One region of the Amycolatopsis sp. WAC 04197 genome, then DNA from elsewhere that is predicted to be linked to it. Evidence: predicted binding sites of a transcription regulator. Region 1 holds the regulator's gene; each other region holds the start of a gene.

Region 1 (10,329 bases):
AGGAACAGGAACGAACCGGTCGGCCGGTCGGGGTCGGCGACGCCGGCCCGGGTGCGGCGCACCGCGTCCGAGACGACCTGCACGGCTTCCTTCTGCCCGACGACCCGCTTGCCGAGCTCCTCCTCCATCCGGAGCAGCTTGCCCGTCTCGCCTTCCAGCAGCCGCCCGGCCGGGATGCCGGTCCACGCGCTGACCACGTCGGCGACGTCGTCCGCGCTGACCTCCTCCTTGAGCATGACGTTCTGCTGACTGACCTCGTTCGCCTCGGTCGCGGCCTGGAACTCCTTCTCCAGCGCGGGAATCCGGCCGTAGCGGAGTTCGGCGGCCTTGCCGAGGTCGCCGTCGCGTTCGGCGCGTTCGGACTCGCCGCGCAGCTGCTCCAGCTGCTCCTTGAGTTCGCGGACGCGTTCGATCGAGCCCTTCTCGTTCTGCCAGCGCGCGGTCAGCGCGGTCAGCGTTTCCCGCTTTTCGGCCAGTTCCGAGCGCAGCGCGGCGAGGCGCTCCTTGGACGCGGCATCGTCCTCTTTGGACAACGCCATCTCCTCGATCTCCATCCGCCGCACGGCGCGCTCGACCTCGTCGATCTCGACGGGTCGCGAGTCGATCTCCATGCGGAGCTTCGAAGCGGCCTCGTCGACCAGGTCGATCGCCTTGTCCGGCAGGAACCGGGCGGTGATGTAGCGGTCGGACAGCGTCGCGGCGGCGACCAGGGCGGCGTCGGTGATGCGCACACCGTGGTGCACCTCGTACCGCTCCTTGAGCCCGCGCAGGATGGCGATGGTGTCCTCGGGGGACGGTTCGCCGACCAGCACCTGCTGGAAACGCCGCTCCAGCGCGGCGTCCTTCTCGATGTGCTCGCGGTACTCGTCGAGTGTGGTCGCGCCGACCATGCGCAGCTCGCCGCGGGCGAGCATCGGCTTGATCATGTTGCCCGCGTCCATCGCGCCCTCACCGGTCGCGCCGGCGCCGACGATGGTGTGCAGCTCGTCGATGAAGGTGACGACCTCGCCCGCGGAGTCGGTGATCTCCTTGAGCACGGCCTTCAGCCGCTCTTCGAACTCGCCGCGGAACTTGGCGCCCGCGACCATCGAGCCGAGGTCCAGCGCCACCACGCGTTTGCCGCGCAGCGACTCCGGCACGTCACCGGCGACGATGCGCTGGGCGAGCCCTTCGACGATGGCCGTCTTGCCGACGCCGGGTTCGCCGATCAGCACCGGGTTGTTCTTGGTGCGGCGCGAGAGCACCTGCACGACGCGGCGGATCTCGGTGTCGCGGCCGATCACCGGGTCCAGCTCGCCGGCGCGGGCGCGCTCGGTCAGGTCGACGCCGTACTTCTCCAGCGCCTTGAACGTGCTTTCGGGATCCGCGCTGGTGATCCGCGCGGAGCCGCGCACCTTGGCGAACGCCTCGCGCAGCGCGTCCGGGGTGGCGCCGTGCCGTTTGAGCAGCTCGGCCACCGGCCCGCCTTCGGTGGCGAGGCCGACGAGGAGGTGCTCCGTCGAGACGTATTCGTCGCCGAGTTCGGTCGCGAGCTTCTGCGCGTGCGTCAGCGCCTTGACGGCGTTCGTGTCGAACTGCGGGCTCGACACGGTGGCGCCGGTCGCCGACGGCAACGCCGCGATCAGCGGCTCCAGCTCCTTGTGCACCTGCGCCGGATCGGCCCCGACCGCGGTCAGCAGCGGTGCGGTGAGCCCCTCACCCTGCGCCAGCAGGGCGCCGAGCAGGTGTGCGGCCGCCACGTGCGGGTTCCCCGCCATCGTGGCCGCCTGGGCCGCCGACGAGATCGCCTGCTGGGTCTTCGTGGTCGGGTTGAAAGCGTCCATCCCTCACCTCGTACTAGGTCTTGCAAAGCTCTGTCGACAGGTACAACGTCAGGAAAGTTGAGTCTGTTCCACTCAACTCCGAAAAGTTTCAGCCCCCGGTCGGGGAGACGGCCTCCGCGGGCAGCCGCGGACCCACCCGGCCGAGGCCGACGACGGCCGCGCAGGCGCACGCGGCCACGAGCACCCACGGGATCCAGACTGCCACGGAGAACAGCGCGACGACGGCCGGAGCGATCACCGCGGCGAGCGTGAACGCGTATTGGAAGGCCGCCAGATACCGGCCCCGCGCCTCCGGTGGCGCCGCCGCTTCGGCCAGCGCCCCGGAGCGCGGACCGAACGCGAGATCGCCCGCGGCCAGCACGAGGGTCGCGCCGAGCAGGTAAACCGGCTGGAACACCTTCGGCACGAACACCACCATCAGACAGGCGAGGCACCACACCGCGAACAACGCCGAACCGGCGCGCATCGCGGCGATCCGGGTCAGCTTCCTGGTCAGCCGCAGCCCGAGGACTCCACCCAGACTGGTGACGACGGTGAGCAGCGCGATGATCGCGCCGGGAAGCCATCGAGGCCCATGCAAGGCGTTGAAGACGTACACGGGCATCCCGATGAGGAAGAAGTCCATCGTGAGCGCGAAGAGGCCGCTGAACACGATGAGCGCCAGGTACGGACGGTTCCGCCAGACCCGCGCGGGCCCCGGGCGCCGCGGCAGATGCCGAGGGGCGGGCGTGACGAGCGTCGAGAGGATGGCCGCGGCGATGACGAAGGTCGCGACGTCCAGCATCACGGCGACGTAGAGGCCTTCGCGCCCGATCCACACCAGCAGCCCGGCCGCCGCGAGCCCGCCCATCCCGAAGCCCGCGGAGCGGACCATCGCGGCTTCGGCGAACGGCCGGTCCTTCGGTCCTTCGCCCGCGACGTCGGCGATGAGCGAGAACTGCGAGCTGTAGAACAGCTGCTGCCCGGCCGCGAGCATCACGGACGCGCCGACGACCCCGGCGAACCCGCGGGCCAGCAGGAAGGCACCCACCCCGGCGGCTTGCAGGACGTGGGCGCAGATCATCACCGTCCGCGGGCCGATCAGGTCGACGAGCCGTCCGGCGAACGCGGGGACGAGCAAGCCGGCCAGTGCACCGAGAGTGACGGCGCTCCCCGCCTGGGCGAGGGGCAGACCGACCACACGGATGACGAAGACCAGCCCGAGCGGGAGGAAAAGGCCCGAGCCGAAGTTGTCGATTCCCAAGGCGACCAGCAATGCGACCCGGTTACGCACTGATACGACGCTACCGGCGTCACAGCGCTACGAAAGGTCCGTTCAGTCAAGACCGGCGGGTAGTAACGACCTGGGTCAAACGTCGCAGGTCCGCACGGACAGGGCGGCGCGGACGTCGGCGTTCATCTCCGCCAGGCGCGTGGTCAGTTCGAGGACCTTTTCGTCGTCCCAGCCGCCCAGCGCGCGCTCCATGAACTCCAGATACCCGGCCCGCCTGCGCCCCAGTTCCGCGCGCCCGCGCTCGGAGATGCTGATGATCGACGCGCGGCCGTCTTCGGGCGCCGGACGGCGGTCGACCATGCCCGCCGCGGACAGCTGGGAAATTTGACGACTTACGACCGAAAGGTCCACGAAGCGTCGTTTGGCCAATTCGGAAGGCCGTGCCTCGCCGTGCTTCGCCAGATCCGACAGCAGCATCGCGGCCGCCGGGTGCAGCCCGGGGTCGTCCTGCCACGCCTGCATTATCCAGGCGTGCTGCAGCTGCGAGGCGGCCTTCAACTCACGCATCAGCTCGACCCTGGCGTCGTCCGCGGAGCTCATCGGTCCCTCCTGGCTACTTGTACAGTACAACTTTATTCGGCGACACTTGCGTAAGACAACTATTTACCTCGTGAGATCGCCCACTGCGGACCGGCTTCGAGTACACCCGTCCGGAGCAACGATGCGGGCAAAAGGTCTCTCGGCGGCTAGTCTCGCGAACGAGCCGGAACTCAGCCGACCGGCCGACAGCCACTGACCGGAGAGGTGAATGATCCGTGAATTCTTCTCCAGTGGACCCTCGTACGTGAAACCGGGGAACTGTCTTCCGGTATGCGCTTCCCGATCAGCGACTCCCAGCCCGTGACGGCCGACGCGGTCAGCCCGGTCCCGCGGTCTTCGGCTCCGCGCGAAGCACCGCCCGCCGTCACCGCGATGGTGCGGCTCATCCGGGACACCTGGGCGAAGTCGGAACCCTTCATCCCGGAGATCTCGCAGTTCTTCTACGGGATGCTGTTCACCCTCGCGCCCGCCACCCGCGACTTCTTCCCGATCAACATGGAGGTCCAGCGGGGCAGGCTGGTCCGCGCGCTGGTCCACATCGTGCAGATGGTCGACCGGCCGGACGATCTCGTCCCGTTCCTGACCCAGCTCGGCCGCGACCACCGCAAGTTCGGCGTCATCCCGCGGCACTACGAGGCCGTGGGCACCGCGCTGCTCGCCTCGCTCAAGAACCACCTCGGTCCGGACTGGACACCCGAGGTCGAACGAGCCTGGGCGGAGGCGTTCACCATCGTCGCCCGCGCGATGCAGGAGGCCGCCGCGGCCGACGTCAACCCGGCGTCGTGGTCGGCGACCGTCCTCGAACACCGGCGGCTCACCTGGGATCTCGCCCTGGTCCGCGTCCAGCCCGAATTCCCGGTGCCGTATCAGCCCGGCCAGTACATGAGCGTCGAAGTACCGCAGCGGCCGAGGCTCTGGCGCTACCTCTCGCCGGCGAACGCGCCGCGCGAGGACGGCGGCATCGAGTTCCACGTGCGCGCGGTCGACGGCGGCTGGGTGTCGCGCGCCATCGTGAGCCACACGCAGCCCGGTGACGTCTGGCGGCTCGGACCGCCACTCGGCAGGCTTTCGGTCGACCGGACCGACGGCCGCGGCGTCCTGATGATCGCGGGCGGCACCGGTATCGCGCCGCTGCGCGCCATCCTGGACGATCTGGCGCAGTGGGGCGAGAACCCGAAGGTGCAGTTGTTCTACGGCGGACCGTCGCGTGAGGACCTCTACGACCTCGACGAGTTGCGCGCCCTGGCGGCCACGAACCCGTGGCTCACCGTGACCCCGGTGGTCGAACACGGTGAAGAAGCCCCCGGCTGCGTGCAGGGCACGCTCGCGGAAGCCGTTACACAGCAAGGATCCTGGCCGGGGCACCGGATCCTCGTGGCCGGCTCACCCGCGATGATCCGGGCGACGGTGTCCCGGATGCTGGTCGCGGGCAGCGCGCTCGACCAGATCGCGTACGACCCCTTCACCATCGACTAGGCAATTCGATTCCACAATGGTGTTCGGCCGCGTTACGTGATCTCGTAAGCACGGAGAAAAACCCACCCGATCGGCCGATCACGCATTCCTTTACTTAGTGCCAGACGGGGTTGACGGCGCGTATATCGTTTGCTCCGTTCGAGCGGGAAACAAACATTCGTGGATCCTTTCGCGACTTTCGGGCATACAGTCGAGAACCCTCGGGGGAACACGCGCACGATGACATCGGGTCTGGAGAATATGCCCGATCCAACTGGAGAAAATCGTTCACCCATGACTGCCGAAACAGTGAAGTACGAGCATCCGCCCAGTTCGTCCAGATCTTCACCGATTCCCGTCCCGCCCTTGATCGAGACGCCGACGGCGGACAAGTCCGTCCAGCTGGCCAAGCTCATCAGGGAGAGTTTCGCCGCCGTCGAAACGAAGTCCGAGGAGCTGTCCCAATACTTCTACGGGGCGCTCTTCTCCGTTTCGCCCGACGCCAGGGCGCTCTTCCCGATCAACATGGCCACGCAGCGAAATCGTTTGCTGCGCGCTCTCGTCTACGTCGTGCAGATGGTGGACCGGCCCGACGAACTGGCCACGTTCCTCGGCCAGCTCGGCCGGGACCACCGGAAGTTCGACGTCCTCGGCCGCCATTACGACGCCGTCGGCGTCGCGTTGATCGCCGCGTTGAAAAGGTTCTTGAAGGACGACTGGACTCCCGAGGTGGAGGACGCCTGGGTCACCGCGTACGGCGTCATTTCGAAGACCATGCGCGAGGCCGCGGGCAAGGAGGTCGGACCGGCGTGGTGGAAGGCGACCGTCATCGAACACCGCGTCGTGTCCCGTGACGTCGCCATCGTCAAGGTGCGCACCGATCAGCCGCTGCCGTACCGGGCCGGCGGCTACGTGAGCGTCGAGGTCCCGCAACGGCCGCGGATGTGGCGGTACTTCTCGCCGGCCACCGCGCCACACGACGACGGGACGATGGAGTTCCACGTGCACGCCGTGCGCGGCGGCTGGGTCTCGCGCGCGATCGTCCACCACACCCGGTTCGGCGACGTCTGGCGTCTCGGCCCGTCGCTCGGCGCGCTTTCGGTGAGTCACACGGAAAGCCGTCCGCTGCTGATGATCGGCGGCGGTACCGGCGTCGCGCCGCTGCTCGCCCTGCTCGACGACATGTCGCGCTGGAAGAACAACCCGCCGGTGCACCTGTTCTTCGGCGGGCGCCGTCCGGAAGACCTCTACGCCCTCGACGAACTCCGCGGGCTCACCGTCACCTGCCCTTGGCTGACGGTGACACCGGTGACGGAGGAAGGCGCCGTCACCGGCGGCGACCGCGGCACGCTGGCGACGGCGGTCACGCAGCGCGGGGCTTGGAAGGAGCGTGACGTGTACGTCGCCGGGTCGCCGTCGATGATCCGGGCGACCATCGCGAAGCTGCTCGCCGCGGGCACGGACCTGGGCCGGATCAAGTACGACCCCTTCACCCTGGACTGAGGTGATACTTCGTTCGTATTAGGCCGATCGGCTGTTCCACCTGGGCTCGACGCAGCAGTAGGTCAGTGAATCATTGACCACGGTCACCGGCGGATTTATGGTCTAGACCACATTGCTCCCCCTCACGGGAACACCGTCGTTCCATCCCCAGGAGCCGGCATGACCGTCAAACGCAAGCTCGTGGCAGCCGCCGCCGGTGCGATCCTCGCCCCGATCGCCATCGTGGCCATCCCGCAGGTGGCCAGCGCCCACGGCTATGTGCTGTCCCCGCCCAGCCGCCAGGCGAACTGCGCCCAAGGCAAGGTTTCCGGCTGCGGCGCCATCGTCTACGAACCGCAGAGCGTCGAAGGCCCCAAGGGGCTCCGCAGCTGCAACGGCGGCCTTCCCGGATTCGCCGAACTCAACGACGAGTCGAAGCCGTGGCCCGCCGCGTCGGTCGGCAACAGCGTGACCTTCAACTGGAAGTTCACCGCCTACCACCGGACCACGAACTACGAGTACTACATCGGTGGCACCAAGATCGCCGACATCAGCGGGAACAACTCCGCGCCGAAGGACCCGACGTCGCACACGGTGAGCCTGGCCGGCTTCAGCGGCCGCCAGAAGGTGCTCGCCATCTGGAACATCGCGGACACGCCGATGGCCTTCTACAGCTGCATCGACCTGCAGATCGGCGGCGGCACCCCGCCCACCAGCACCAGCAACCCGCCGACCACCAGCAACCCGCCCACGACGTCGAACCCGCCGACCAGCACCGGCAACCCGCCCACCGGCGGCACCTGGGCGGCCGGGACGTCCTACGCGGTCGGCAACACGGTGACCTACGGCGGCGCGACCTACCGCTGCCAGCTGGCGCATACCGCGATCCAAGGCTGGGAACCGCCGAACACCCCCGCCTTGTGGACCCGGCAGTAAGGGGGACGTGCCAGTGAAGCTGGCCCTCGTTCTCGTCGCCGGTCTCGTGGCCCTCGCGGGCTGCGGGGCCGGCGATGGCTCACCCACCAACGCCGGCGCCCCGATCTCCCCGGTTCCCCAGTCGGCCGGGGCGTCCGCGGAGTACAACGACGCCGACGTGATGTTCCTGCAGATGATGATCGCCCACAACAACCAGGGCGTGGAGATCGTCAAGCTGGTCAAGGCCAAGCAAGGGCAGAAGCAGGAGCTCAAGGATCTCGCGGCCGCGATCGAGGCGACGCAGCAGACCGAGAGCACCGACATGCGGAACTGGCTGAAGGCCTGGGGCAAACCCGAGACGGGTTCCATGGACCCGAAGGCGCACCATCATCACGGTGGCGACGGGCTCACCGACAAGGGCCTGCTCGACGCACTGTCCAAAAAGGATGGTCCGGAGTTCACCCTCGACTTCGCCGACATCTTCGTGGCGCACCAGCACAACGGGGTCGCGCTGGCGAGGACCGAGCTGAAGGACGGGAAGAACCCCGAGTCGAAGGCGCTGGCCCAGCGGATCCAGGACTCGCGCACCGGCGAGGTCCAGCAGATCCGGACCCTGGTCCCCGGCCAATGACGCATTTAGTCCTCTAAATGCGTGAAGTACGTGAAGGCCCCCTTCATTGCGTCTAGCGCGGTGAAGGGGGCCTTCACGTACGCACGAGGGCTGGGGACCCGCGGCATTTAGAGGACTAATTGCGTTTTTTGGGCTTCCAGACCACGAGGGCCGTCTGCTGCCGCAGGGGAACGAGATCCTTGCGGTAGGAGGCGTGCACGGCCGCGGCCGTCTGTTCGGCGGCGAGGTACGCCGCCGTGAGCTCCTCGGTCAGTTCGGCGATACGCGAGCGGAGCGCGTCGACCTGGTTCTCCAGCTCGATGATCCGCTTGATGCCCGCGAGATTGACACCGTCCTCTTGGGACAGTCGCTGCACTTCGCGCAGCAACGCGATGTCCCGCATCGAGTAACGCCGTCCACCGCCGGAGGTCCGGCCGGGCGACACGAGACCCTGGCGGTCGTAGGACCGCAGGGTCTGCGCGTGCAGGCCGGAAAGCTGTGCCGCCACCGAAATGACGAACACCGGGGTGTCCTCGTCCGCACCGTGCGGCAGCCCGCCGAACATCTTGCTCACCTGCCTTCGAGAAGTTCGGTGATCTCCGGTCGCGGGTCGTGGTCGGCCATGGCTTCCGCGTACGCCTCCAGCGCTTCACGGGCCTTGTCGTCCAATTTGGCCGGGATGGCCGCCTGCAGGGTGACCAGCAGATCGCCCTGCGAGCCGTCACGCTTCGCGATTCCCTTGCCGCGCACACGAAGCACGCGACCGCTCGCCGTACCCTGCGGCACCTTCAGCGAGACCTTGCCCTCGAGCGTCGGCACGGTGATCGTGCCGCCGAGGGCCAGCTCCGTGAAGGACACCGGCACGGTGATCGTCAGGTCGAGGTCCTTGCGCCCGAACAACGTGTGCGGAGCGACGTGCACGCGGACGTACAGGTCGCCCGGCTGCGCGCCGCCACGGCCCGGTTCGCCCTGGCCCGCCAGCCGGATCCGCTGGTCGTCGGCGACGCCCGGCGGGATCCGCACGGTCAGCGTGCGAGTGCGGGTGCTGATGCCCTCGCCCGCGCATTCCGGGCACGGGTCGTCGATGATCTGGCCGCGGCCGCGGCAGTCGCGGCACGGCTCGGAGAACGCGAACGCGCCCTGGCTGCGGCTGACCAGCCCGCTGCCCTGGCAGGTCGCACACGTCCTCGGGGAGGTCCCCGGTTTCGCGCCGTTGCCACCGCAGGTGGAACAGGTCGCCGGGCTCGACAGCCGCAGCGGCAGGGTCGCGCCCTTGACCGCCTCGGTGAAGTCGATCCGGACGTCGGTCTCGACGTCCGATCCGCGTTGCGGCCGGTTCGCCGTGGCACCGGCCGCGCCGCCGCGGCGGCCGAACAGCCCGCCGAGGATGTCGCCGAGGCCGCCGAAGCCGCCCTGCTGCTGACCCGCTTGGCCGAAGATGTCGCCGACGTCGAAACCGCCGCCGCCGGCACCGCCGCCCGGGAAGCCGAAGCCACCGGGACCGCCGGAGCCGAAGAGGCGGCGAGCCTCGTCGTACTCCTTGCGCTTGGCCGTGTCGGACAGCACGCCGTACGCCTCGGAGACCGCCTTGAACTTCTTCTCGGCCTCCGCGTTGCCCGCGTTGGCGTCGGGGTGGTTCTCCTTGGCCAGCTTGCGGTAGGCCTTCTTGATCTCGTCCGCGGTGGCGTCGGAGGAGACGCCCAGTTCACGGTAGAAGTCCTTACCGATCCATTCCCGTGCACTCACCGAACGTCTCCTCCTTTCACGCCGTATCGCCGATCAGCGGTTGTTCTCATCGAAAAGTTCGCCCTCGAGCGGCAGCTCGCCGCCCACCGGCGGGTCCACCGGGGCGCCACCCGGCTCGTGGTCGGTGACCCCGACCATCGCCGGACGCAGCACGCGCTCGCCGAAGCGGTAACCGCGGCGCATGACCATGGTGACCGTCGGCCCGGTGACGTCCGGGGACGTGCTGTGCTGCACGGCCTCGTGCACGCTCGGGTCGAAGGGCTCGCCTTCGGTGCCGAACGCTTCGAGGCCCGACCGCTGCAGGCTCCCGACCAGCTTCTCGCCGACCGCCTTGAAGGCACCGGTCAGGTCGCCGTGCTGCTCCGCGCGCTCGAGATCGTCGAGCAGCGGGAGCAGGTCGCCGACGACCGACGCCTTCGCGCCGACGACGACCTGTTCGCGGTCGCGGTCCACGCGCTTGCGGTAGTTCGCGTACTCGGCCTGGA
Region 2 (10,329 bases), on a different contig from region 1:
GAGCGCGTCGACCACCGCGCCCTTGCCTTCGTCGCCGAAGCCGAGCCCGACCACCACCACGTGACCGTCCAGGAGACTCATCGCAGCACCACGTCGCTCGGCCCGCCGGCCTCGGGCACCGCCGACGTGACGACCGATTTGGTGCCCAGCTTGGCCAGCGCCTTGCCGACCGCCTTGCTTTCGGCGACCGAGCCGACGTCCGCGAGGTCGGCGAGCGCCCGGTCGACGTCCACCACCCGCTCTTCCAGCCCGATGGTGGCGGCGATCAGCTCGCACACCGCGCCCGGGTCGTCCAGCTTCAGGAAGTTCTGGCCGAGCAGATCGCTCCAGTGCTCGCCGATCTGCGGGTCGTTGTAGTACGAAGACTGGTTCGGCAGCACGAAGTAGACGTGCCACTTGCGAGCCAGCTCCCGGTACACCGAGGCCGGGTCGATGTCCTCCCGCACGTCGTCCCCGATCACCCGGCGGATGTGGCGGGCCTCCAGTGCGGGCTTGTTCAGCTCGTCGCCGATGATGAACAGATAACCCTTGCGGCCGCGGTTCTGCCACGCGTCGGTCACCACGTGCCGCGCCATGAAGTACGCGGCCAGTTCGTAGGACTCGCTCTTCTGCCCGCCGCCACCGCCTTCGAGGAACATCGTGCGCAGCTGCTCGTCCATCCGGTTGTCCGATTCGAACTGCCCGACCTGCAAGGGAACCCGGTCGCTGTCGGCGTCGCCGATCGCGCCGAACAGCACCTGCGGGTCGGCCAGATAACCCCGGCGCTTCAGCAGGCCGTGCAGCTTTCCGAGCTTGCCCTGCATGATCCGCGGCACCCGGCGCATCGAACCGGTGACGTCGAACAGCACCGCGATCGGCGTCGAATCGCTGTGGTCGGCCGAATCCCGGCATTCCCGCACGGCGTTCAGCGGGTCCAGCGCGGGCGCGACCTTCCATTCCTTCGCGGGCTTGGAACGGAGATCGGCGGTGTAGCCGAAATCGTCCTCGCCCTTGGCCGCGCGGAAGGTCTTCGCGGCGGCGTAGGCGTTGTCGTCCCAGTGTCCGTGTCCCATGGTCAGGCTCCTGTCTCGGGGATGATGAACGGTCGGAAGGTGCGAGGGCCGTACAGGTCGGCGAGCAGTTCGTCGTACTCGTCGAGCAGATCGGCGGCCTCGGGTCGTTGTGCCGGGATCTCCTGGAGGCACCACTTGGCGAATTCGCGCTGGCGGGTTTCGCCCGGTGCCAGGAGTTCCAGCATCATGTGGTGGAGCATGTGGACGTCGGTGGCGGCGGTCATCGGCTGTCCTTTGTGGACTTCCGGTGGATAGTGGACGGATTTGTCCGCCGCCAGCGGGAGCGCACCGTCTTCGACGGCGAACGACCAGCCGGTCACGACGATGCCGTGCTGTCCGGGATGGACGAGCACGTTGTCCGCGGTGAGATGGCCGTGGACGACACCCGCCCGGTGCGCGCCGGCCACGGCACGCAGGAGGCGACGGTGCATCCAGGCGTAGTCGCGGCCGTCGAGCCCGCCGGGGAAGGCCTTCCCGATGTCGGCGAGGGTGAGGAAGCCGTCGACGAGCGGGTCGAGGACGCTGAACGCGCGATCGCCCCTCGCGACCGGCCCCGACGTGTCGAGCAGCCGCGGGTAGTAGGGGCGGAGCCATCGATGCCGTTCGGTGAAGCCGTCCAGTGCGCGCAACGCGTCCCATTCGGCGTGGATCAACGGGTTGAGCGCCGGATCGCGGACGAGTTTGACCAGATGTGGGCCGGTGGTCCGGTAGGTCGTGGCGACACTGCCCACCGCGTGCGGTGCGACGAGGGTGTAGGCCGACGTCGCCGTGGTGACCGTCTGCCGCCGGGCCCGCTTCCACTCGTCGTGGAGGCGGTTGAGCGTGGCGGCCGCGCGGTGGGCCCGCACGTCGCCGGGGTTGCGGTCGGGGTGGAGCACGGCCGCCAGTTCGCGGTAGCGATGGCGGGCGAACAGCGCGGCCGGACCGGCCGCGTCCTCGACCGCCTTCATGGCGTCTTCCCTGGTGAGCATAGTTTGAGTCTAGACGACTCTTACTTCGGCTGGCAAGGGGGTGGGTACAAATCCCGTGCAGCTCCGTCGCTTCGGCGAATAGCCTGGAACGGCCGAGAAGAAGGGACTTTCTTGTCAGGTGAACCGGGAAATTCCAGGATTCCGCTGCGAACGCTGCTGGGCGGGATCCCGCTCGTTTTCCTGTTGTGGGTGACCGGGGGCGCCCTCGGTGACCGCGTGCGTGAACTGAACACCGGAGAGGACGTCACGGTCACCGTCGTCTCCGGATGTGTCGAGGACGGGCCGCCGATGAGCGGCCGGTTTCCCTACTGCGAGGCCGGGTGGCGGTTCGACGACGGGCGCACCGGACAGGGGAGGATCAACGGCGAGAGCGTCGCGGAAGGCGACAGGATCTTCGCCGGTGACGGATTCGCTTACCCGTCAAGGTCGAATCGGGTTTTGAGCCTGGTGATGGTCGCGTTGTGCGGCCTGGTCCTGCTGGGCATGCTGATCGGACTCGGTGTCCTGTACCGGAAGACCCGGACCTGGCGGCGTCGCGGGAAGTGACGCCGCCGTCCGTGCTCAGCTCCGGGTGGCCTCGATCTGCCGCTCGTCCTCGGTCGAACAGCTCGTCACCGGATCGTTCGGCCCGCTGCCGCAGGTCCAGGCCCCGACCACGACCGGACCTGGCCCCTGCGGCGACGTCGCTTCGGCGGGTGTCAGCTTGGCGAAATAGTCCTTGAGCACCTGCGTAGCCTCGGCACAGTCGGTCTTCCCTCGGACGACGACCTTGTTCTTCGCGCCTTGGTATCCGGCGACCTCTCCGCACGGCGATCCGGCGAGGGCCTGGTCGGCGGCGGCGGGGGAGGAGGACGGGGGCGGTGCGGCCGCGGGCGCGGGATCGGCGCCGCAACCGCTCAGCAGGACGACGGCGAACGCGGCGGGAAGCACGGCGAGGCTCTTCATGGGCCCTTCTTCTCGGGATGGTTCATTCGACGGGGACGACGGCGGCGAACACGTTCTGCTCGCCCTTGCTGCAACTCGTGCCGCCCTGTGCGGCGGGAGCTCCGGAGACGCACAGCCAGCCGTCCACGGTCTCGCTGACCGGCTCGTCCGAGCCCGCGGACTGACGGCCGGCGATCCTCTTGTGGAACGCGTCGACGATCCCGGTCGCCTCCGCGCAGGAGACGCCGGGTCCGTTGAGCACCTGCAAGGTCAGCCCGCTCGCCGCGGTCACCGTCCCGCAGGAACCCTGTACCGGTTCAGCGGGTTTCGGTTTGGGGGCGGGAGTCGGGGCGGCGGACGGACTCGGCGCGGTTTGGGACGGGATCGGCGGCACCGAAACGCTGGACGCGGTCGTGGGGATCGCGGGCGATGAGACCGGCGTCGAAGTGACAGGCGGTGGCGGGGCTTCGCCCGAACAGGCGGCGAGCGTTCCGGCGACGGCGCAGACCGCGAACAGGCGCCGCCACGTCCCCGTGGTCGTCGAGACGGGCAAGGCGATCCTTTCGTCGGCCGGTCGTGGCCGGCCCATTCTGACCCGGCCGGGCCCGATGTCGTGGCATTGAGCCACGTTCGGTTCGCGGGAGGCTATCGCGGCCCCGTCGCCGCGATACGCGAGGACCGGGCAATCACTGTCCACTGTGGACAATTAATATGCCGTTCACGGCGCGGCAACACCCTGCTGTCGTCGCGAACCGATCGGACGAATCCGGCGCCGAGCCGTTAACGCGCGGCCCCGTTCTGCCGAAAAGACAAGTAGCGCTCCGGCGTGTCCCAGTCCCCGTCACCGAAACCGTGAGAGCGATGAAGACCGACGAACAGACCGACCCCGCGTCACCCCAGGCCACCGCACCGGCGAGCACGGAGCTTCCCCCGACGGCCCCGTGCACCGTCGTCTGGTGTGGCGGCCGCCCGTACGTCCTGGAGAACTCGGCGGGCCACCATCGCTGGATGGGCACCGACCACCGGGGCAGGCCCGTGGCGCTGACCAGCGCGGACCTGCAACGCCGCGGCTGGACGCACACCCGGGCCAGCTGACGCGGGAGGACCTGCCGCCGCTGGCTAGGCTGAGCGGGTGAGTACGCCCCCCGAACCGAGCGTGACCAGCGAAGAACCTTCCCTGCTGCGGCAGGCCCTGAACGTCCCCAACATGCTTTCGATCCTCCGGCTCGCCGGGGTGCCGGTCTTCCTGTGGCTGCTCCTCGGCCCGAAGGAGGACGGCTGGGCGCTCGCGCTGCTGGTGTTCAGCGCGCTCACCGACTGGCTCGACGGCAAACTCGCCCGCTGGCTCAACCAGATGTCGCGGCTCGGCCAGCTGCTCGACCCCGCGGCCGACCGGCTCTACATCCTCGCGACCCTCATCGCCTTCCTGATCCGCGACATCATCCCGTGGTGGCTGGTGGTCCCGCTGGTCGTCCGGGAGGCCGTCCTCGGCGTCTGCGTCCTGCTGCTGCGGCGGCGGGGGTTCGCCCCGCCGGAGGTCACCTACATCGGCAAGGGCGCCACCTTCGTGCTGATGTACGCCTTCCCGTTCCTGCTGCTCACCCAGGGCGGCTCCGACATCGCCGCGATCGCCCGGCCGATCGGCTACGCCTTCACGGCATGGGGTGCGGTCCTGTACGTCTATTCAGGCGTGCTGTACGTCGTCCAGACCGTACGGGCGCTGCGCCCGGCCGCTCCCGGCGTGTCGCGGGAGGCGCCGGGCGCGTGACCCGGCGGGATGGGAAACTGCGCGCGTCGGTTTCGAGTGAGGGCATCAGAAAGGGGAGCGGCGTTGTCCACTCCAGAAGAACTGCGGTACACCGAGGAGCACGAGTGGGTCTCCGTGCGCGACGGCGGGCTCGTGCGCGTGGGCATCACGGAGTACGCCCAGGACCAGCTCGGTGACGTGGTGTTCGTCGAACTGCCCGAGGTCGGCAAGCAGGTCGGCTCGGGCGACGCGTTCGGCGAGGTCGAGTCGACCAAGAGCGTCTCGGAGCTGTTCGCCCCGCTCGACGGCGAGGTGGTCGCGGTCAACGACGCGGTGACCGAGTCGCCCGAGCTGATCAACAGCGACCCGTACGGCGAAGGCTGGCTGATCGAGCTCCGTCTCGACGACGCGAGCTCGGTGGAATCCCTGCTGGAGGCCGAGGCGTACCAGGCGCTGATCAAGGAATAGCCGCAGGCCGTGGCCCTTCGGGAAGAGTAGGGGGAGCCGCGGGCCGGAGATTCGATCAGGCACGGTACGTTTGACCTCCACACGTTCTTGAGTAGTGGCAACACACATGCGTTAGGAGAGCTCAGGTGAGCACGAACGACGGGCCCGGCGTTCCCCCGGAGCAGTCTCCGGAGCGGACTTCTGTCTTCCGGGCCGACTTCCTGGCCGACGTCGAAGGCACTGAGGCTCCTCCGGCTGCCGAGGCCCCCGTCCAGGGTGTGGACGCGCTGCCCGCGGGTTCCGCGCTGCTGGTCGTCAAGCGGGGCCCGAACGCGGGGTCGCGCTTCCTGCTGGACCGCGACACCACCAGCGCGGGACGGCACCCGGACAGCGACATCTTCCTCGACGACGTCACGGTCTCCCGGCGGCACGCCGAGTTCCGCCGTGAGGGCGGCGAGTTCGTCGTCATCGACGTCGGCAGCCTCAACGGCACCTACGTCAACCGCGAGCCGGTCGACCAGGCCGTCCTCGCCGGTGGCGACGAGGTGCAGATCGGCAAGTTCCGCCTGGTCTTCCTGACCGGCCCGGGTTCCGGGGGCCAGGGGGCACGGTGACGGCGGCCGGGCGGCCTGATCGGGATGCTTCGCAGCGCGATGGGTTGAGCATCGGGGCCGTGCTGGCGCAGCTGCGCGGCGACTTCCCCGATGTCACCATCTCCAAGATCCGGTTCCTCGAGGCGGAGGGTCTGGTCCAGCCGGGCCGGACCCCGTCGGGGTACCGGCAGTTCGCTCCGGCGGACGTGGAGCGGTTGCGGTTCGTCCTGTCCGCCCAGCGGGATCACTACCTGCCGCTGAAGGTCATCAAGGAACAGCTGGACGCGGCGGATCGGGGCGCCGCGCCGGAAGCGGCGATGCCGAGGCTGCCGCGGAAACTCGTTTCACTCGACGCCCCCGGGGAGAACGGCGGACTGCCGTCCCCCGGGGACTTCGAGACCGATCGCGAGATCAGGCTGACCGAGGAAGATCTGCTCCGCCAGGCCGGCATCGACGCCGCCACCCTGGCTGAGCTGCGGCAATACGGTCTGGTGCGCCCAGGTGCGGCGGGGTTCTTCGACCCCGACGCGGTCCTCGTGGCGAAGACCGTGAAAGCGATGACCGAATTCGGTATCGAGCCGAGACATCTGCGTGCCTTCCGGGCCGCGGCCGACCGCGAGGTCGGCCTGCTGGAGCAGATCGTGACCCCGGTGTATCGGCATCGTGACGAGGACGCCCAGGCGAGGGGCGACGAAGTCGTCCGGGAGCTCGCCGCCTTGACCGTGGCGTTGCACACGCTCTTGGTGAAGGCCGGAATACGGGCTGTCACGGGCGGTTGAACGGTTCCAGGGGACCGGGAGCCGTTGTGCGGCCACTTGTCAATGCCTGAATGTTCGGCACCCTATGCCGTACCGTGAGAGTCGGGTTTGCCACGGGCGAACCGAGAATGTCGGAGACAGCGAGCACAGCGCTCGGAAGACGGGTAGCGTCGGGACTACCGTCGCTTGGTCGTCGAGACAAGCGTTGCAGCCCGTGCGCACGAGAGGGAGGCGAAGCCCGATGAGCGAGATGCGCGTCGTCGGCGTGCGGGTGGAGCTACCCGCGAATCAGCCGATCTTGTTGCTGCGGGAAACCGAAGGCGAGCGTTACCTGCCGATCTGGATCGGCTCGGTGGAGGCCACCGCCATCGCCTTGGAGCAGCAGGGAGTCCGCCCGGCCCGTCCGCTGACCCATGACCTGCTCAAGGAGGTCATCGGCGCACTGGGCCGTGAGCTGGAACAGGTCGTCATCACCGACCTGAAGGAAGGCACGTTCTTCGCGGAACTGGTCTTCGACGGGGACATCCGGGTTTCGGCGCGGCCGAGCGATTCGGTGGCGCTGGCGCTGCGGGTGGGGGTGCCCATCCACGCCGTCGACGCGGTGCTGGAGGAGGCGGGCCTCATCATCCCCGACGAGCAGGAGGACGAGGTCGAGAAGTTCCGCGAGTTCCTCGACTCGGTCTCGCCGGAGGACTTCCGCGGCGCGGACACCTGATCCCGAGAACTCGATCGAAGGGGCGGCGCCTGGTGGTGCCGCCCCTTCTTCGTATGCGTTTAGTCCTCTGAATGCGGATCAGGCGGCGGTCGCCTTGAGGAACAGGTCCGCCAGCTCCCGGCCGTACCGCTCCAGGTCCAGTTTCGGATCCGCCGCGAACTTCGCCGCGACGCCGTCGATGGCCTGCGCGATCGACAGCGCCATCACGTCCGCCGCGAAGTCGCCGAAAGCGCCTTCCTGCTGGCCCTGGCGCAGCTGACGTTCGAGCCGTCCGGTCCGGAACTCCTCGACGAGCGGCGCCGACATGAACCAGCCCTCGGCGTCCGAGCCGCTCGAAGCCATCTCGACCATGACCCGTACCAGTTCCGGGTACGAGCCGAGGAAGGCGATCTCCGCCTCGATGTAGCCGCGCAGCAGCCCGGCGCGGTCGGTCGTGCCCTCGATGCGCTCCTCGAGGAACTTGTCCTTCATCCCGGTCGCGGTGGTGACCACGGCCTGCATCAGGCCGGCCTTGTTGGTGAAGTGGTAGGAGATGATCCGGGTGCTGGACAGCCCGGCCCGCTCCTTGATCTTCGCGAACGACGTCTTGTGGTAGCCGAAGTCGGCGATCGTCGCGATCGCGGCCCCGACGATCTGGGCCCGCCGGGCCGCCTCGGTGACCGAGAGCCCCAGCTCCGCCTGGACCTCTTGCAGGGCACTCTGGGTGGAGGGATTTACTTGCATGAGTAAAAATTAACACGGCTGAGTAAATCCGGCAACCATGCGGCCGAACGGGGGACTGTCCTCGACAAGCCTCAAGAAGAGCTTGAGGCCGACCGCGCGTCGCGTTGACCGGTTTGCCGGACGCGCTTACCGTCAATGAAGGTGAATCGCCAAGGTGTGATTCGGATGTCTGGGGCATTCGTCTTGACGAGGAACTCCGGTGCGGACTCCCGTGGGTCCGCGCGGCTTTGTTCGCCGGCCGCCAGGTCGGGCGAGGGGAGGCATGGCGTGGTCGAGGCTGGTAGCCCTCAAGAGCCGCTCGTTCCGGTCGCTGACGGCGAGCAGGGCGAGCTGTTCCCCGACTCTTCCCTCCCGGACGAACTCGTCGGCTACCGCGGCCCGGCCGCCTGCCAGATCGCCGGGATCACCTACCGGCAGCTCGACTACTGGGCCCGTACGAAGCTGGTCGCGCCGAGCATCCGCACGGCGCACGGTTCCGGTTCGCAGCGGCTCTACTCGTTCAAGGACATCCTCGTCCTGAAGGTGGTCAAGCGGCTGCTGGACACCGGCGTCTCCCTGCAGAACATCCGCGTCGCCGTCGACCACCTGCGCCTGCGAGGCGTCCGCGACCTCGCCAAGGTCACCCTGTTCTCGGACGGCACCACCGTCTACGAGTGCACCTCGCCCGAAGAGATCGTCGATTTACTCCAGGGCGGGCAGGGCGTCTTCGGCATCGCGGTCAGCGGGGCGATGCAGGAGATCAGCGGCACCATCCACGAGTTCCCGGCCGAACGGGCCGACGGCGGCGTGATCGAAACGGTCACGCCGGACGAGCTCACGCAGCGCCGCAACGCCCGTCGCACCGGCTGATCATGAGGCCGCGCGAGCGGCAGGGTAGGCTCACTTCCGCGGTCGACGAATCCGCGCGGGAGAGACCGAGTCGATAACCGTTGAGCTCGGCGCCGAAGGAGCAAGTCCTCCCCGGAACCTCTCAGGCACCCTGGACCGCGCGGAAGAGACGCCTCTGGAAAGTGGTTCGCCAGGTCACAGCCTGGCGGCCCCGCCGACGGTGCAAGCCCGGCTCAACACTCGGGCGAAACTCTCAGGCGCCCCCTCGGGGGTACGGACAGAGTGGGGAGGGCCAGGACAATCCGTCCCGGCCCCACCCCCGCGTCTTGGGAGGTCCCCGATGGAGCCTGTTTCACTGGCCGCTCTCGAATCCGGAACCCCCTTCGCGGACCGGCACATCGGTCCCGGTGCCGAAGAGCTCGCGCGCATCCTCGACGTCGTCGGCGTCACCTCCCTCGAAGAGCTCGCCGAGCGGGCCGTCCCCGCGTCGCTGCGGGAGTCCGCGACCCCGCCGGATCTGCCGCCACCCGCCACCGAGACCGGCGCGCTCGCCGAGCTCCGCGCACTGGCCGCGCGCAACCGGCCGATGGTCCAGATGATCGGCCTCGGCTACCACGACACCGTGACCCCGCCGGTGATCCGCCGCAACGTGCTGGAGAGCCCGGCCTGGTACACCGCGTACACGCCGTATCAGCCGGAGATCTCGCAAGGGCGCCTCGAAGCGCTGCTCAACTTCCAGACCATGGTCGCCGATCTGACCGGGCTGCCGATCGCGAACGCGTCCATGCTGGACGAGGCGACCGCCGCGGCCGAGGCGATGACGCTGGTCCGCCGGGCGGGCAAGGCGAAATCGAGCCGGTTCGTGGTCGACGAGGACACCCTTCCGCAGACGATCGAGGTGCTGCGCACCCGTGCCGAACCGCTGGGCATCGACCTGGTGACCGCGGACCTGTCCCAGGGCATCACCGGGCTCGGGCTCGGCGGCGACTTCTTCGGGGTGCTGCTGTCGTATCCGGGCGCCTCGGGGGTCGTCCGCGAATGGGACCACACGATCGCCGAAGTCAAGGCGCTCGGCGCCGCCGTGGTGATGGCCGCGGATCCGCTCGCGCTGACCCTGCTGCGGTCGCCCGGTGAACTCGGCGCCGACGTCGCCATCGGGTCGACGCAGCGGTTCGGGGTCCCGATGGGCTTCGGCGGGCCGCACGCGGCGTACCTCGCCGTCCGGCAGGGGCTCGAACGGCAGCTGCCCGGACGGCTGGTCGGGGTGTCGAAGGACGCCGACGGCGCTCCCACGTACCGGCTCGCGCTGCAGACCCGTGAACAGCACATCCGCCGCGAAAAGGCGACGAGCAACATCTGCACCGCCCAGGTGCTTCTGGCGGTCATCGCGTCGATGTACGCGGTGTACCACGGTCCCGAAGGGCTGCGCGCCATCGCGAACCGCGCGCACCGGATGGCCACGGTGCTCGCGGCGGGCCTCGCCGAAAGCGGTGTCGACGTCGTGCACTGCGAATTCTTCGACACCGTCACGGTTTCCGTCCCGGGCCGCGCGGCGGGGATCGTCGGCACGG
Region 3 (10,329 bases), on a different contig from region 1:
CGGCGGCAACGACGTGGGCTTCGCCGGCTTCGCGAGCCAGTGCGCGACGCAGGTGCAGACCGCTTCGCCCTGCAAGACCCAGCTGACCGCGGGCGGACGCGACCAGCTCGCCGAACGGATCACCGCCGCGGCGGACCGGCTCGGCGGGATCCTGGACCAGATCCGCGCGAAGGCCGCTTCGGCGCGCATCGTGGTCGTGGGGTACCCGACAGTGCTTCCGGACGACGACGCCGGTTGCTGGCCCGTCCTGCCGGTCGGCGCGGGGGACGTGGCCTACTTCCGCGACTCGCTCGAACGGCTCAACACGGCGTTGCAGGACACCGCGAAGGCGCACGAAGCCGGCTTCGCCGACATGTCGACCGCGAGCAAGGGGCGGGACATGTGCAGCGCCGCGAACCGGCGCTGGGTCGAAGGCCCCGCGCCGTCGGTGCCCGCGGCGCCGCTGCACCCGAACGCGCGAGGCGCGGCGGGGATGGCGGAGGTCCTCGAGAAGCTGCTCAAGCTCGCGTAGAGCAAGGGACCTTTGCTATCACTTACTTAGGCACGCTAAGCGAGTGGTAGCAAAGGTCCCTTGCTCCCCCGGGCGTCAGATGCGGACGACCGCCTGCGCCTTGCCCAGGACGGCCTTGCCCTCGAACTTGGCGGTGATGTCGACGCGGGCGGTGCCGTCGTCGTTGACCACGGCGACCTTGCCGGTGAACTCGATCGTCGCGGCGCCCTCGTTCGGCACGACCACAGGGCGCGTGAAGCGCGCGAAGTAGTCGACGAGGCGGCCGGGGTCGCCGAGCCAGTCGGTGACGAGCCGCGCGCCGAGCGCCATGGTCAGCATCCCGTGCGCGATGACGTCGGGAAGGCCGACCTCCTTGGCGAAGGCCTCGTTCCAGTGGATGGGGTTGAAGTCGAGCGACGCGCCGGCGTAGCGCACCAGCTGGTCACGGGTGACGTCGATGGTCAGCGGCGTCAGTTCTTCCCCGACGGTGAACGTGCTCACGCGTCCTCCCCTCGGACCACGAGCTGGGCGTTCGTGGTGGCGATCAGGCCGCCGTCGGCGCCGGAGATCTCGGCGCGCAGGTTGATGAAGTCGTTCCCGGCGCGGGCCATGATGTTGTCGATATGCGTCGTGAGCGACAGGACGTCGCCCGCGTGCACCGGCCGCGTGTAGGTGAACCGCTGATCGCCGTGGACCATCCGCGAGTAGTCGAGACCCAGCTCGGGGTCCGAGACGATCGCGTTGATCGAGGCGAGGTTGATGATCGTCAGGAACGTCGGCGGCGCGATGACGTCGGGGTAGCCGGCCGCCTTCGCCGCTTCGGGGTCGCGGTAGAGCGGGTTCGCGTCGCCGAGCGCGTCGGCGAACTCCCGGATCTTCTCGCGACTCACTTCATAGGTACTGGTCGGCGGGTACACCCGCCCGGTGAACGACTGGTCCAAGGCCACCCGAGCAGGCTACCGAACCCGAAAAATACCCGAAGCCGCCCTGGTGACCAGGGCGGCTTCGGGTAAGACAGGTAGAACCGCTAGACGCTCAGCGGGTCTCTTTGTGAGTCCGGTGCGTACCGCAGTTCGGGCAGAACTTCTTCATCTCCAGGCGATCCGGGTTGTTGCGCCGGTTCTTCTTGGTGATGTAGTTGCGGTGCTTGCACTCCTCACACGCGAGCGTGATCTTCGGTCGCACGTCAGTGGCAGCCACAGCATTTCCTTCTCTACTAGGCCTGGGATACCCAGGATTACCGCGTAGCGGTGGCCGGACTTGAACCGGCGACACAGCGATTATGAGCCGCTTGCTCTGCCAGCTGAGCTACACCGCCTTACATGAACCTGGCCGCGACACGCTTGCGTGACGCGGCTGAGGTTCTGAGCCCCTTTACGGAATCGAACCGTAGACCTTTTCCTTACCATGGAAACGCTCTGCCGACTGAGCTAAAGGGGCCTTGCCTCTCGCGAGGACTTGGAAAGATTAGCAAGTCCCCGCGAGGGGGTGGAACAGGGGGGTCCGTTACCGCGAAACCTCAGGTCAGCAGGGTGAGGACGGTCTCGGAGTGGCGTCCGGGCGAACGCGCCGTGCGGGCCTGCAGCCACGCCTCGAGGCGGTCCTCCGGCAGCGGCCGCGAGATGAGGTAGCCCTGCGCGACGTCACAGCCCATCGCTTCGAGCTGATCCCGCGCGACGTCCTCCTCGACACCCTCCGCCACGACCGTGAGGCCGAGCGAGTGGCCCAGCTCGACGATGGAGCGCACGACCGCGAGGTCGCCGAGGTCGGTGCCCATGCCGAGGACGAAGCTCTTGTCGATCTTGACCTGGTCGACCGGGAGCTGCCGCAGGTACGCCAGCGACGAGTAGCCGGTGCCGAAGTCGTCGACGGCGAGCACGATGCCCAGCGAGTGCAGCTCCCGCAGGATCGGCAGCGCCTTCTGCGGGTCGGACATCACACCGGATTCGGTCAGCTCGAAGGTGAGCAGCTCGGGCGGGATGCCGAAGCGGTCGAGTTCGCGCGCGACCTTCGTCGGGAAGTCCTCGTCGGCCAGGTTCCGCACGGACAGGTTCACCGCGGCGGAGATGCGCAGGCCCTCGTCCAGCCACTTGCGCACGCGCTTCAACGACTCTTCGAGCACGAACGACGTCAGGACGCCGATGAGGCCGGCGGCTTCGATCGCCGGGACGAACTCGTCGGGGCCGAGCCTGCCGAACTCCGGGTGCACCCAGCGCACGAGCGCCTCGACGCCCTGGATCTGCCGGTTCGGCAAGGTGATCTTCGGCTGGTAGTGGACGCTCAGCTGGCCTTCTTCGAGCGACTGCCGGAACTGCGTGACCATCTGGAACCGGCGCATGAAGATCTGGCCCATGCTGGCCATGTAGCCGCGGACCTCTTCGCCGCCCTTGGTCGCGCGGACGGCGACGTCGGCGCGCTGCAGGAGCCCGTCGACGTCGACCTGCTCGTCGTCTTCCGCCGACGAGGTGGCGTAGCCGATCATCGCGTTGGCTTCGACGGAGAGCCGGTCGACCGGGTACGGGGCGACGAGTTCCGCGCGGAGCAGTTCCGCGGCGGCCTGTGCGCGTTCCGGCGCGCAGCCGACGAGGAGTGCCGCGAACGACGCGCCTTCGAGCCTGGCGAGCGGGACGTCGGGGCCGAGCGCGTCGCGGATCCGGCGGCCCGCGGCGATGACCATCCGATCGGCCCAGACGTAACCGAGGGCGTCGCTGACGGTGGAGAAGACGTCCAGGTCGACCCGGAGCACGACCGCGTCGACCTGTTCCCGCAACGGTTCCTTGGCGACCTGGCGGAAGCCCGGCCGGTTGAGCAGACCGGTCAGCGGGTCGTGGTAGGCGTCGTGGCGCAGGGTCGCGAGCAGGCGCCGGTTGTCCAGCGACGTCGCGAGGTGGCTGGCCATCGTGCCGAGCAGCTGGACGTCGTACTTGCCGAAGCCACGCCAGCGGCTCAGCCTGTCGTGCGCTTCGACGACGCCGAGGAGCTGGTTCGCACTGCGCAGCGGGACGACCAGCGCCTCCTGCGCGCCGCGGTCGAGCAGCGCGGAGCGGACGTCGGGATTGGCTTCGGTGATCCGGAAGTGGCGGACGTGCGCGCCGGGCAGGCGCAGCAGCGGATCGTCGGCGGCCGGGTCGACGGGGGGCAGTTCGTCGCCCGCGACGACCATCCGCATGGTGTCCTTCGGCTCCAGTCGAAGCCTCAGCACGACGCGACCGGCGGCGAGCTGGTCCTTGATGCGTTCGGCGATGGTCGCCCACTCGCGGACATCGACGCCGCCGACGAGTTCGTCCGCGCGCCCGGCGGGCCGTGCGGCGGCCTGCTGACCGGACCGCGCGACCATCAGGCTGACGTCGGACAGCGCTTCCATGTCGCGTTGCTCGCGCAGCAGATCCGAGTACGCCCAGTACAACGCGGTGAGGCCGAGGAAGACGGCGAGCACGAGCGGCCAGGCCTTCGGCGTCCCAGAAATGACCAAATAACCGGAAAGACCGACCGAAGCGTTGACGAAGCCGACGACGAGGATGCGGCCGGTCAGCCGGATCGCGGTGCTGACGCGCATACGGCGGCGCAGCACGCGGACAGCGGCGAGCGCGAGCAGCGTACTGACCAGCGGCGCGGTCAAAGTCCCGGCCAGCGCGGCGATCCAGGTCATGTCGTGGGCGCCGGAGGCCTGTTTCACCAGTCCTGCCACGGCGAACGCGCCGGTGATCTCCAGCAGGAAGGCGCCGGCGTTGTAGAGCACGCGGCCCGCGACCTTGCGGGCCAGCAAGGTCCCGATCCCCGCCGCGAGATGCGCGGCGAGCACGACTTCGAAGGGAGCGACGAAGAAACCGATCACCAGCGGGATCTCGGTGAACGAGATCGTCCACGAGATGCCGCTGCGGACGTCGACGTTGATGCCGAGCTGTTCGGCGAGCAGGAACGCGAGGGCGAGGATCGGCCCGATCCACAGCAGATCGTCCGAAGCCTCGAAGTCCAGCCAGAGGCTGACCGCGGCCGCGGCGGCGATGCCCATGGTGAGTACCGCGAAGGTGTAGACGCGGAACCGTCGCTCGTCGGTACGAGCCTCCGTAACGGCGCCTCCCTTGCCCGCTGCCGCCTGTGCGGCGCTCCCGGGCCTGCCGTTCGTGTCCGGCATCCGACCTTCCTTCCCGGCTGCCCAACCGGTCTTGTCCTACCGCGACCTCGGGGACGAGGGCAATACAGTACCCCGGAGGGCGTACCCAAGTCCCATTCGAGACAGTATGAGATCACCCCAGGGTTAACAATGGGCGCGTCGCGCTGACCTGCGTGGACCAAGGGGTGAAATGGGAGCGTTATTCGCGTTCCTTCCGACTACCGGAAGTCACCTGGCGCCACGCTCCGGCCAATCTCGTGAAGTTCCCGGCGGACCCGTCAGTAGGGGCTTGAATAGCCCTATGAATAGCCACGCCATCGCCGCCGGGCACGCCGAGCGGCTCGCCACCGTGGACGCCCTGCTCCCCGAAATGCCTGCACTGGAGCCTGTCGAGGGCTCCGTGTCACTCTCCGCGACGGCCGGCGACTCGGCCGCCGCCGGATTGTCGGTACGGACCGAGGCGGGTCCCGATTCCGTTGACTCTCCGTGGCGGGCCCTCGTCGAGCATCGCCTCGAAGCCCGCCTCACCGGCCCCCGCCCGGAAGCCGCTCTCGACGCATTACTCACCCGATGGGATGAACATCTGAAGACCGTGGCCCCACCTGGGGATGTCGAGACGGCGGCGACCGTCGTACGGCCCAGCCGGGACTCCCCCGGCTCGGCCGAATTGCTGCGCCGCGGCTTCGCACCGGTGCTGGTGATCGCGGTCCGCCCGGCCGACCGGCTCGCCGTGACCGGACCGCCCGCCACTCCCGGGGTGCACATCCGGCCCGCCGAAGCGGATGATCTCGAAACCGCCGTCGCACTCGAACTGGAATTGCAGCGTTATGACGCGCAGTTCGGTTCTGTCACTTTGCGCGAGGGTGCGGAGGAAACGATCACGGCGGATCTGTCGAAACAGTTGGGCCGGGAAAATCCGACGTTGTGGATCGCCGAGCTGTACGGCCGTCCGCTGGGCATGGTGCGGGTGCAGTTCCCCGGCGACACGGCGTGGATCCGCGGCCGGGTCGCGGCCGAGAAGGTCGGCTACCTGTCGTCGCTGGCGGTGGCCGAGCAGGCACGGTCGAGCGGGGTGGGGACGGCGCTCGCCGCGCACGCGCACCAGGTCTTCGACGAATGCGGCACCGACGCCGTGCTGCTGCACCACGCGCTGGCCAATCCGCGCTCGACGCCGTTCTGGTACGCGCAGGGCTACCGGCCGCTCTGGACGTACTGGCGGCGGCGCCCCGCGGTGCCTTGATCCGGATAGGCTCGTTTTCGTGAAGAGGGACGATGACGCGGCCCCGGTGGCGCCGACCGGGGTCGACACCGAAAAGCCGTCCGCGGCGAGGATCTACGACTGGTTCCTCGGCGGGACCCACAACTGGGCGGTCGACCGCGAGTTCGCCCGCGCGCTGGAAAAGCAGTGGCGCTGGGTCAAACCGGGCGCGCGGCACAACCGCGAGTTCATGAACCGCGTCGTGCGCGCGGCGCTGGACGCGGGGATCCGGCAGTTCATCGATCTGGGGTCCGGCGTCCCGACAGCCGGGAACGTGCACGAGATCGTGCAGGAAGAACTGGAGCCGGGCGACACGGCGAAGGTCGTGTACGTCGACTACGAGCCGGTGGCGGTGGCGCACGCGGAGCTGATCCTCGAACGTCACGAGGCGACCGACTGGGCGGGGATCGTCCAGGCGGACATGCGGCGGCCGAAGGACGTCCTGCGGCATCCGGAGACGCTGCGGCTAATCGATTTCGACCAGCCGGTGTGCCTGATGATGATGGCCGTCCTGCATTTCGCCGGCCCGCACGACGATCCGCCCGCGCTGGTCGCGACGTACCGGAACGCGCTCGCGCCGGGCAGCTGGCTGGGGCTTTCGCACATGAGCTTCGGCGGCCAGACCGGCGAGGACGCCGACGGGCTGCACTGGATGGTCGAGCAGTACCGGAAGACGAGCAACCCGGTGTGGATGCGGGACCGCGAAGAGATCGAGCCGCTCTTCGGGGACTGGCCGCTGCTGGAGCCCGGCGTCGTCCATCTGCCCGACTGGCGACCCGTGCGAGAGCTGCGCCGCGATGAGGAAGGTGCCCGGCCGTTCGCCTGGTGCGGTGTCTCGGTGCACCCCTGACCTCCGACCTCTCGCCGGTTCGCGTCGCGTTTAGGGGGCTAAAGGCGACGCGAACCGAGCAGAGGTCGGATGAAAGAGTGATCGCTGACGGCGAACGCGGGAAGGAAACAAACGGGTCGATCGGAGAGTTGAGCTAGGCAGACTCAACTAACCGAGGAGTGCACAGATGACCGACAACCGCCTCCTGCCCGTCCTCCCGCTCGATGACGACGTCGTGCTGCCGGGCATGATCGTCCCGCTCGACCTCGCCGACACGGAGACGCGCGCCGCGGTGGAGTCCGCCCAGGCCAACACGCCTGCCCAGGCTTCCTTCCCGGGGATCCGGTCCAGCGCCGCCACCAAGGCCGAGGTGCTGATCGTCCCCCGCGTCCACGGCGAATACGCCGAACTCGGCACCATCGCGACCGTCGAACGCATCGGGCGCGTGCCCGGCGGCAAGACCGCGGTGCTGTTGCGCGGCACCCGCCGCGCCGTCGTCGGCCGCATCGCCGACGGCCCCGGCGCCGCCCGCTGGGTCCACGCCGAGGTCGCCACCGAGACCACCGACGACAACTCCGCGAAACTCGCGTCCGAGTACAAGAGCGTCGTCCTCGCGATCCTCCAGCAGCGTGGCGGCTGGCAGATGATCGACGCGGTCCAGGAGGTCGAGGACCCGTCCGCGGTCGCCGACCTGGCGGGCAACTCGTCGTACCTCAAGACCGAGCAGAAACTCGAACTGCTCTCCGCCCTCGACGTCTCGGCGCGGCTCGAGAAGGCCCTCGAATGGAGCCGCGAGCAGCTGGCCGAGCTCGAAGTCACCGACACCATTCGCAAGGACGTCCAGGAGGGCATGGAGAAGCAGCAGAAGGAGTTCCTGCTGCGCCGTCAGCTCGAAGCGATCCGCAAGGAGCTGGGCGAGCTCGACGGCACGGCCAACGACGACGACTACCGCGCCCGCGTCGAGGCCGCCGAGCTGCCGGACGCGGTCAAGAAGGCCGCACTGTCCGAAGTGGACAAACTGGAGCGCACCTCCGACCAGTCCCCCGAGGGCGGCTGGATCCGCACCTGGCTGGACACGGTCCTCGAACTGCCGTGGAACGAGCGCACCACCGACGTCCACGACATCGCCGCGGCGCGGGACATCCTCGACGCCGATCACGCCGGCCTCGACGACGTGAAGGAACGCATCATCGAGTACCTGGCCGTGCGCAAGCGCCGTGCGGAGTCGGGCCTCGGCCCGGTCGGCGGACGGCGTTCGGGCGCGGTGCTCGCGCTCGCCGGCCCTCCCGGGGTCGGCAAGACCTCGCTCGGCGAGTCCGTGGCGAAGGCGATGGGCCGCAAGTTCGTCCGCGTCGCGCTCGGCGGCATCCGTGACGAGGCGGAGATCCGCGGCCACCGTCGCACCTACGTCGGCGCGCTGCCCGGCCGGATCGTCCGCGCCATCAAGGAAGCGGGTTCGATGAACCCGGTCGTGCTGCTCGACGAGATCGACAAGGTCGGCGCCGACTACCGGGGCGACCCGACAGCGGCGTTGCTGGAGGTGCTGGACCCGGAGCAGAACCACACGTTCCGCGACCACTACCTCGAGGTCGAACTGGACCTGTCCGACGTCGTGTTCCTGGCGACGGCGAACGCGCTCGAGACCATCCCCGGCCCGCTGCTGGACCGGATGGAGCTGGTCACCCTCGACGGCTACACCGAGCACGAGAAGGTCACCATCGCCCGTGACCACCTGCTCCCCCGTGAGCTGGAGCGCGCCGGTCTCGGCAAGGACGACGTCACGCTGACCGACGGCGCGTTCAGCCGCATCGCCGCCGAGTACACGCGGGAGGCCGGGGTGCGCAACGCGAACCGGACCATCGCGAAGGTGCTGCGCAAGGTGGCGACCAAGGTCGCGCTGGACGAGGTCGCGTTGCCGCTGACGATCGACGCCGACGGGCTGGAGACCTACCTCGGCCGTCCGCGGCACCTGCCGGAGTCCTCGCTGCCCGCGTCGACCCAGCGCACGTCGACCCCCGGGGTGGCCACCGGGCTGGCGGTGACCGGAGCCGGCGGTGACGTCCTCTACATCGAGGCGTCGCTGGCGGATCCGGAGTCCGGCTCCACCGGGCTTCAGCTGACCGGCCAGCTGGGCGAAGTGATGAAGGAATCGGTGCAGATCGCGTTGTCGTACCTGCGTTCGCGCGGCGCTGAGCTGGAACTCCCGGTGGGCGACCTGAAGGACCGCGGCATCCACGTGCACGTCCCCGCGGGCGCGGTGCCCAAGGACGGGCCGAGCGCCGGCATCACGATGACGACCGCGCTGGCGTCCCTGCTTTCGGGCCGCGTAGTGAAGTCGGACGTCGCGATGACCGGTGAGGTGTCGCTGACCGGCCGCGTGCTGCCGATCGGCGGGGTCAAGCAGAAGCTGCTGGCCGCGCACCGGGCCGGGATGAAGACGGTGATCATCCCGCAGCGCAACGAGCCCGATCTGGACGACGTCCCGGCCGAAGTGCTGGCCCAGCTGGACGTCCACGCCGTGGCGAACGTCCGCGACGTGCTGGACATCGCGCTGGCCCCGGCGACGGCTCCGGTCGCCCAAGCGGCGTAACGGCGCGAGGCCGAAGCCCCGGATCCCCTCGTGGGTCCGGGGCTTTCGGCTTGCCGAAATCCGGACGAACCCGGACATTGACTCGCCTTAAACTCCCTATCACGTTTTGATAACGTACATTGCGTGCCACCCAGCCGGGGTGCGTGATCCTTGAGAGGGCAAGGTCATGAGTCAAGGAATTCTTTCCCCGTTGCGGCCGAGGCGCAGGTGCGTTTCGGCCGGTCAGATCGTCTGTCTGAGCATTCTCACTGGATTCACCGCGGCGCTGACCTTCGCCGGCACCAGCGCCACTATCGCCGCGGGGATCGCCATCACCCTGTTCGGCGCCGTTCTCCGTCACCCCGCGCCCGCCAAGGCACCCCGATGAACACGGAAACGGAGTTCATGGCGCGGCTGCGCGAACTCCGTGACCGAAGCGGCCTCAGCATCCGCGCACTGGCCGCCGCGACCGGCTGGTCCCGCAGCACCTTGGCCGACCTGTTGGCCCGGAACACCTTGCCGGGCAACGAAAACCAGATGCGAGTCCTGTTGCGCGCCCTGCTCCGGACGGTCCCCGACGAGCGCGGGGTCGACGAGTATCTCGCCGACTGGCGTCACCTGATCGGACGTCGGCACCACCGCAATGGCGGATGCGCGCCGCTCGACCGGATACTCGTCGCACTGGAAATCGCGGCACAGCGCGGTGGCTCCGAAGCACCGGGCCTGCGCAAAGCGAAAGAAATAGTGCTGCACGAAGGTTCCCTACGAAAGTTCCCTCCTCGCGGTGAATACGCCGCGAATTCACCTGGATGTCCCGTTCCGCCCGTACTCTCCGACCCGCTCCATCCCGCACCACCACATCAGCGGATGTCTCGGAGGCACGAGTGAAGCGACGGAATTTCCTGCGCGCGGCCGTGGTCGGCGCCGGTGTCACGGCGTTCGGAAACAGGCTCTCGGGAGCGGCTCTCGCCGCGCCCGCCCAGAACGGACCCAGCCCGTACGGCGCGCTCCAGGCCGCCGACGCGAACGGGATCCAGCTGCCGGCGGGATTCACCAGCCGTGTCATCGC

What was found. The regulator HspR, encoded in region 1, represses chaperone genes until heat shock. The targets are predictions, from matches to a motif close to ANNTTGAGTNNNNNNNACTCAANNT.
Region 2: a site for HspR is predicted at 2,024-2,048, ahead of DMC64_RS16460 (adenylate cyclase). Genes of this name have one in related genera too.
Region 3: a site for HspR is predicted at 6,838-6,862, ahead of lon (endopeptidase La). Genes of this name have one in related genera too.

Annotation. Positions count from the first base shown of each region.
Region 1 covers NZ_QHJK01000002.1:84,802-95,130, reverse strand. Annotated here, with positions in the region: gene clpB (ATP-dependent chaperone ClpB) at 1-1,823, opposite strand, end outside; gene DMC64_RS07540 (MFS transporter) at 1,912-3,096, opposite strand; gene DMC64_RS07535 (MarR family winged helix-turn-helix transcriptional regulator) at 3,172-3,636, opposite strand; gene DMC64_RS07530 (globin domain-containing protein) at 3,907-5,112, shown strand; gene DMC64_RS07525 (globin domain-containing protein) at 5,386-6,594, shown strand; gene DMC64_RS07520 (lytic polysaccharide monooxygenase) at 6,754-7,509, shown strand; gene DMC64_RS07515 (DUF305 domain-containing protein) at 7,517-8,119, shown strand; gene DMC64_RS07510 (heat shock protein transcriptional repressor HspR) at 8,235-8,663, opposite strand; gene dnaJ (molecular chaperone DnaJ) at 8,669-9,844, opposite strand; gene grpE (nucleotide exchange factor GrpE) at 9,878-10,329, opposite strand, start outside.
Region 2 covers NZ_QHJK01000003.1:735,211-745,539, reverse strand. Annotated here, with positions in the region: gene DMC64_RS16470 (adenylosuccinate synthetase) at 1-81, opposite strand, end outside; gene DMC64_RS16465 (hypothetical protein) at 78-1,052, opposite strand; gene DMC64_RS16460 (adenylate cyclase) at 1,055-2,023, opposite strand; gene DMC64_RS16455 (hypothetical protein) at 2,135-2,569, shown strand; gene DMC64_RS16450 (hypothetical protein) at 2,585-2,968, opposite strand; gene DMC64_RS16445 (hypothetical protein) at 2,991-3,239, opposite strand; gene DMC64_RS16440 (hypothetical protein) at 3,280-3,570, shown strand; gene DMC64_RS16435 (hypothetical protein) at 3,809-4,042, shown strand; gene DMC64_RS16430 (CDP-alcohol phosphatidyltransferase family protein) at 4,080-4,715, shown strand; gene gcvH (glycine cleavage system protein GcvH) at 4,779-5,162, shown strand; gene garA (glycogen accumulation regulator GarA) at 5,288-5,755, shown strand; gene DMC64_RS16415 (MerR family transcriptional regulator) at 5,752-6,513, shown strand; gene DMC64_RS16410 (bifunctional nuclease family protein) at 6,734-7,207, shown strand; gene DMC64_RS16405 (TetR/AcrR family transcriptional regulator) at 7,286-7,930, opposite strand; gene DMC64_RS16400 (MerR family transcriptional regulator) at 8,198-8,779, shown strand; glycine riboswitch at 8,826-8,927, shown strand; gene gcvP (aminomethyl-transferring glycine dehydrogenase) at 9,099-10,329, shown strand, end outside.
Region 3 covers NZ_QHJK01000001.1:793,897-804,225, reverse strand. Annotated here, with positions in the region: gene DMC64_RS04020 (SGNH/GDSL hydrolase family protein) at 1-511, shown strand, start outside; gene DMC64_RS04015 (MaoC family dehydratase) at 587-991, opposite strand; gene DMC64_RS04010 (MaoC family dehydratase N-terminal domain-containing protein) at 988-1,437, opposite strand; gene rpmG (50S ribosomal protein L33) at 1,526-1,690, opposite strand; tRNA gene DMC64_RS04000 (tRNA-Met) at 1,736-1,808, opposite strand; tRNA gene DMC64_RS03995 (tRNA-Thr) at 1,858-1,930, opposite strand; gene DMC64_RS03990 (bifunctional diguanylate cyclase/phosphodiesterase) at 2,010-4,625, opposite strand; gene DMC64_RS03985 (GNAT family N-acetyltransferase) at 4,906-5,844, shown strand; gene DMC64_RS03980 (SAM-dependent methyltransferase) at 5,864-6,712, shown strand; gene lon (endopeptidase La) at 6,879-9,281, shown strand; gene DMC64_RS03970 (hypothetical protein) at 9,448-9,648, shown strand; gene DMC64_RS03965 (helix-turn-helix transcriptional regulator) at 9,645-10,148, shown strand; gene DMC64_RS03960 (alkaline phosphatase PhoX) at 10,145-10,329, shown strand, end outside.